2 regions of the Nicoliella sp. ESL1106 genome follow, and region 2 is predicted to be linked to the other one. Evidence: predicted binding sites of a transcription regulator. Region 2 holds the regulator's gene; the other holds the start of a gene.
What was found. Region 2 encodes NrdR, which represses ribonucleotide reductase genes. Its sites were predicted from a motif close to ACACNATATATNGTGT; they were not measured.

Region 1 (3,431 bases), 560 kb from region 2:
TCTAGTTCTGAAAGTAACCTTATTCCAGTTTCACCACCCTTTACAAACGTCCCCGTTAATCGTTGTATTTTGTGATAGCTAGCGTTTAAAGTTTTTGCGTATTTTTTAGTGTTTTTATCTACGACAAATGGATGCCCGTCATCCTTTTTGAATAAGTAGTTTTTTTGCAAATTTTTAGAAATAGAATATCCAGTGGGATTATCTTCTAATATTTCCCCAACGTAAGTGTTTTGATCATTACTATCTGGGAAGTAAAAATTAGAGCTATCGATGTCTTTTCTGAAACCGACAATTATTACTCTTTTTCTGGATTGGGGAGATCCATAATCGGTTGCTTGTAAGACCTTGTGGTAGACGTTATATCCACTATCTACTAGTGATTGCCTAATTATCTCGAATGCTTGCCCCTCTTGGATCGTTAATAAGCCGGGAACGTTTTCTAAAAGAAATGCCTTGGGTTTGTGGTGCTTAATAATTCTTAGGACATCAAAAAATAATGTGCCTTGCGTTTTGTGCTTAAACCCTTCTCTTTTACCGATACTGCTGAATGGCTGACAAGGAAAGCCGGCTAATAATACATCAAAATTTGGGATATCCTCAGCTTTGATTTTAGTAATATCACCGAATGGTTTTTCTTTAAAATTGGCCTCGTAAGTTTGCACTGCAAATTTATCCCATTCGCTTGAAAAAACACACTGAGTTTGTTTATCGTTTTCACTAAATCCTAATCTAATTCCACCGATTCCAGCAAAAAGGTCGATATACCTTATTTTTTGGTCATGACGGTCTTCGATATCATCATTGTTTGCTACTTTCTGATCTTGGTTTGTGTATTTATTTAAAATGTAATTTACCTTTTCAGAGAATGTTTTAATGCCATTTATGTTAGTGCCATTAATTTCTTGGTAAATTAGATCGCTTAAATAAACAGTATGGGGTTTTTTACTATTAATGTCTTTTTTAGCCATAGGGCATCCCTCCTGCGAGATTATAAAAGCCATTATATCAGCAATGTTGAAAGATTACAAACCACCAACGGCTAAAAAAGTTCCGTATGAATATTGATTCAAATTGGAAGGGCAGTTCACCACTTATTTTTGTTTCCGTTTGTGTCTTTCAATAATACTTTCACCGATTTGAATCAAAACGGCAGATACTAAGCCTTGAATGGCATATTTGCCCATTTCAAAAATATAAAAATGAATGTCGTAAGTGTGATTGACGATCAAATCGAAACATCCCCGCATTACAAAAATGATTAGGCAGGCAATCAGCATTAAAATTAGCCAGAGAAAGGCGACTCCCTTGATAAAATTCATGTTGTTCCCTCCAATATTAATATGCATGACAATTCTTATCCTGGTTATTTTAAAATTAGCATGCTTAAAAAAATACTCCGTTCCCGATCTAATCGTTCAATCCCTAAGATTGAAATCGATTTTAAATTCTGTATAATAGAACGAGTTGATTAAAATAACTATATATAGATATAGATAGTTATTTTAATACTATATATTGTGCTAGGAGCTTTTCAAATGAATTATTTTAAGTGGCTATGGAGCCAATTACTAGGTTGGAACGTCCAATCATACATCCTACTGTTCTTTGGGTTGGGGTTTAACTTAGCGTTAACGCTCAGCAGTCCGATTACTACGATTAGTATCGTAACGTTCATTGCTGGGGCACTCGGGTTAACCTGCGTGCTAGCGATTAACAACGCCAAACCGATCAATGGATGGTTGGGATTGATCAGTGCGATCTTACTAATTGCGGTTGCGTTTAGCGCCAAGAACTACATGGAAATTGTGATGCAGCTCAGCTACATCGTATTGTTAGATGTGCCAGTCCTGTTAATGCCGAGCTGGAATCAAGATGCTGAAAACAGGATTTCTGGTCTGCGGGGCGAAACTACTGCTCAGACTTGCAAGAACTGGTTTCCATACGTAATTGGCTTTGTTATTGTCGTGTTGATCATGCACACGTTATTGACCAGTTTAACTGATAGTCCACGGCCATTGATCGACTCGATTTCAGCAACGACTGGAATCATGGGTGCGATCCTAACCACGTTGAAGAAACGCGAAACCTACTATTTCTGGTTGGCACAAGGGGTGCTATCAGTGATTCTGTGGGGAATTACCGCAGCACAGGGGAGTGCTTCACCAGTCCTATTCGTAACCTACATGCTCTACATCGGTAATGATATCTTGGCGTTTACCAAGAGTCCATGGTTTGCCAAGCGTTTAGCAACTAAGTAATCACTTAATTTGAAAGGGGCAGATTATGACAATGATCGTATTAGCAGGAACCATCGGTGCGGGCAAGTCATCGTTGACCGAACGGCTGTCCAAACACCTGGGCACCAAGGCGTTTTATGAACCAGTTGGCGACAATCCTGTGTTGCCACTGTTCTATCAGGATAAGCAAAAGTACGGCTTTTTGCTGCAAATTTATTTTTTGAACAAACGCTTTGAGATGATTAAAAAGGCGCAACAAGATGATAATAACGTCTTGGACCGCTCGATTTACGAAGATGCGTTGTTCACCGACTTGAATCATAAGTTGGGCAACATCAATGACACTGAAGCCGCTGTTTACCATGACTTGTTGGACAACATGATGGAAGAATTGCCATACGCAGCCAAAAAGAAGCGGCCCGATATGCTGGTCTACATTGAAGTCAGTCTGGAAACCCAGTTAAAGCGGATTCACCAACGGGGGCGGGACTTTGAACAGTCTGATGACCTGTTGGAATACTACCGCGAACTGCGGGTGGCTTATCAGCAGTGGTTTGAGAACTACGACATTAGTCCGAAGTTAAAGATCAATGGTGACAAGTACGACTTTGTGAATAATCCTGATGATTTAACTGCGGTGTTGACACAAATTGATGCTAAATTAAAACATTAAAAATAGATTGGCACTCATTTTTGAGGACCAATCTATTTTTAGTTATTGCTTATTTTGCTAACCCATCGTGGATGTGATCTAGGTTCCACTTCATCATTGAGTAGTAGGTGTCACCATCGGTGCCTTCCTTCGCAAGTGAATCGGTGAAAATCTTGGAATAGATCTTGATGCCTGTTTCGGATGAGACCTTGTCCATTGATTTTGGTGAAACTGATGATTCAACGAAGAGGTGTTTTACATCGTACTTTCTGATGGCAGCTAGGACGCGGCGCATTTGTTCTGGGGTCCCTTGGGATTCGGTGTTGATTTCCCAAATGTAGACCGGCTTAACGTGGTAGGCCTTGGAGAAGTACTTGAACGCGCCTTCGGAAGTAACTAAGACCCGTTGTTTTGCGGGGATGTCTAAGAACTTAGCCTTAGCTTCTTGATTCAACTTGGATAGCTTAGCAATGTAAGCATCGGCATTCTTCTGGAAATAATCTGCATTTTGCGGATCCTTTTCCTTTAAGACCTTGGTAATG
Region 2 (3,431 bases):
GCAAGCTTGATTCATTAAATCACGGTAACTACTTTCATTGCCAGTATGATTTTTCAACACGTTCTGTAATTCTTCTTCCAACTTTTTAATATTTACACCCCCTAATTATCTTCACGGAATTTTCTAAGCATTTCCTTGCCCTTCTTTAGGCTTTCCTCACTGATTGGCTTTACATCGGGTTGATAGTCCTTTCTTAGCCAATATGGGACCGGCTTTTTGACCATTGGTTGCTTTCTGCGATAGCCACCATTTCCCTGAAAATTACGGCTACCATTATTACTGCTAGCCTCTTTTTTACGATTGTAATCCTTAATGGCAAGCATTGCATCCCGCGTCGTTTTAACATGATATTTTTGAACCCACTCGTTTGCGATTCGTTCAAAGCTATCTTGATAAAGCTGGGTTTTGTTCATATCCACTAAAATGTGGTAGACCAACATATTGATTACGCTCGTGTTCATTACGTTACGGTTCAACATTTCTTCAATCATTTTATTTTCAGAACTGGAGGGAAAACCACCCAGTTGATGTTTTAAATTCTGTAAAAATTGAAGTGGTGGAAATTGATTTACATTTTTTAATAGTAATTTTTCCTGATCACTAAAATCATCATTTTGAGTTTCAGCATCATTATTAGCACTTTGATTAGGTGGCACCGATTGTTTTACTGGCGCTTTTTGATACATCCGATTGACCAAAATCTTTAATTTTTCAGGATCAAAAACATTGTTCTTAATGTTAGTCGACTGAATGATCAACCTAGCCAATGAGAGCTCGTCAATGCCATACAAACGGTGTTCATTCAAGATTAAATTATAGTTCTTTTTCACCTGATCAATCCGCACATACGACTTTGCAACACTGTCTAAGACCAATTGAAAATCAAAATCATCACTAGCCGTTAATTGAGGCTGTGAATTAGGGGTTGGTTTCTGGGTATCATTCAAATCGTATTCTTGCTTTAAATTACCAATCGTATTCGGTTGATTGGTGAGTTGATCAGCATCGATCTGAAATGAATCCAAGAAATCTTGAGTAATTTCTGACGCATGTTCCATTGGAAAGGGCTTGATCAACAGGCGGTCGGCAAGCTCGTGATACATCTTTTCACCAATGTTTTCCAATAGTGCCAAGCTTAATAAATCGTCATTAAAAAACTGGCGATTCGTTAGTGGGGGCACTAGTTGATATAACATTATCGGTTTAGCATCCGTTGGTTGCACGAACGTTTTCAAAAGCCCCGCCCCTTCTAATTTGATGCGACATTCCGTAAACTCCCTAAAATCAAATTGAAGAAACGAAAATAAGTCATAGTGAGAGCGTTGTCTATAATCAACCTTTTGTTCATTACTATATCTCCAAAACAAGCGAATCAATGCAGTCGCATTGCAGCCAATTATTGGTTGATACAACAAATCAATGGATTCACTCGCTAAATCAGATAATCGTTCATTTTTAACAACAATAAAGCCTGCCTGAGGATCATTTTGTGTTAATTGATTAGCCATTATTTATCATTATCCTTTGATTCCTTATCATGATCACGGTTCATGACTTCTTTCATTTCATTATAAAATACCGTCATATCCTTAAACTGCCGATAAACACTTGCAAAACGAATATACGCAATTTCATCAACATCTGATAAAGCCTTCATCACATACTCACCAATTAGTTGGCTGGAAACCTCTGTTTCGCCGATCGATCTAACCTTAGCTTCAACTTCATCAACGATTTTAGTCATTTTATCCATTGAAACGGGTCTTTTCTCGGCAGAGCGAATAATCCCGCGTAACATCTTATCACGACTAAATTCCTCACGATTCCCATTATGCTTAATCACTAATAGTGGTGCCGACTCAATTCGTTCAAAAGTGGTATAGCGATATCCACATTTTTCACATTCACGGCGTCTTCTAATTACAGTCCCATCATTGGTAGGTCTGGAATCAACTACCTTTGAACTATTTTTATGACAATGGGGACATTTCATCTTAATCACCTCATCGTTTTATCGTAATTTATCCAGTAATTTTAACACTTGTTGGCTAGTTTGACTAATCGAACCTGAGTTATTAATGACCACATCTGCTAAATTTTGCTTAATTGATTGCGGCCACTGCTTACCAATTAAACGAACTGCTTGTGCGGTACTAATGTGATTACGCATTTTAAGTCGCGAAACTTGAATTGTTGGATCACATGTAACCATCACTACCAAATCAACATAATTTGCATACCCTAATTCATATAACAAAGGTGCATCTAAGACCACCAAGTCAATTTGTTTTAGGCTATAATCATGAATTTGATCTAAAATCATCCCACGAATGTATATATCCATCGTCCGATTCAATAACAACAGTTTAGCAGGGTCTGCGAAAACGATTTCCCCCAAGCGTTTTCGATCGATGGAATATTCGCCCGCAATCTCATTGCCAAATTTTTCTACAAGCTCATTATAACAATCGGTCCCCCTTAACTGGAGGGTGTGGGCAATTGCATCCGCATCGATAATTGGAACGCCATGGGCTGACAATTCCCTACTAACGGTCGATTTACCAGTCCCAATGCTACCAGTTAAGCCTAATAACTTAGTCATTAGCACTTACGATTCGTTGACAATTGGGACAAAAGCTAGTCCCCCGTTGAGCAACTTTGATTTTTTCAATCGGGGTTCCACAACATTCACAAGGTTGGCCCTTTTTGCCGTACACATGCAATTGACTTTGGAACTGGCCTGCTTCACCAAAGGCATTCGAATAAGAATGAACGGTCGTTCCATGCCCCTTAATTGCCAGGGCAATTTCTTTAATAATATTCTTCCGTAATTCGCTGATCTGTTCATCTGAAATCAAATTAGTCTGTTGTTCTGGATGAATTTTACTCATCCAAAGGACCTCATCAGTATAAATATTACCTAATCCAGAAATATGGTCTTGGTTCAATAAAAATGGCTTGATTTTCCCACGACTTTTATTCATGATCCGTTTCATGTAATCAAACGTTAAATCTGATTCGGTTGGTTCGGGACCAATCGTTCCTAATCCTGAAAGGGTCTTTTCGTCACCATTTTTAATTAAATACATACGACCAAATTTCCGACTGTCGTTATATCTTAATTCCCGACCATCGGCCAAATGCATAATAATATGGGTGTGCTTACTAGGCTTAGTGCCGTCTTTTTCAACGTCGTACTTACCTTCCATTCGTAAATGTGAAACAACGGTATGCCCATTGTCCAACCTAAATAATAGGTACTTCCCCCGTCTGTCAATCTTAGTAATTGTACTATCAGTTAGGCAGTCGATAAATGTTTTCGGTTCTACGTTTAGCATCTTAGGGTAAATTACATCAACACTTTTGATGTGAGCACCCTTAACTAATTCGGTCAGTCCCTTACGGACGGTTTCAACTTCTGGTAATTCTGG

Region 1: pnuC (nicotinamide riboside transporter PnuC) is a predicted target of NrdR. The motif match lies at 1,506-1,521, and genes of this name have one in related genera.

What each region holds. Positions count from the first base shown of each region.
Region 1 is NZ_CP196340.1:205,584-209,014, reverse strand. Features, by position in the region: gene ACSVI6_RS00915 (DNA cytosine methyltransferase) at 1-968, opposite strand, end outside; gene ACSVI6_RS00910 (hypothetical protein) at 1,092-1,319, opposite strand; gene pnuC (nicotinamide riboside transporter PnuC) at 1,536-2,258, shown strand; gene ACSVI6_RS00900 (deoxynucleoside kinase) at 2,290-2,910, shown strand; gene ACSVI6_RS00895 (metal ABC transporter substrate-binding protein) at 2,960-3,431, opposite strand, start outside.
Region 2 is NZ_CP196340.1:1,191,591-1,195,021, forward strand. Features, by position in the region: gene dnaI (primosomal protein DnaI) at 1-81, opposite strand, end outside; gene ACSVI6_RS05065 (DnaD domain protein) at 102-1,508, opposite strand; gene nrdR (transcriptional regulator NrdR) at 1,508-1,993, opposite strand; gene coaE (dephospho-CoA kinase) at 2,012-2,602, opposite strand; gene mutM (bifunctional DNA-formamidopyrimidine glycosylase/DNA-(apurinic or apyrimidinic site) lyase) at 2,595-3,431, opposite strand, start outside.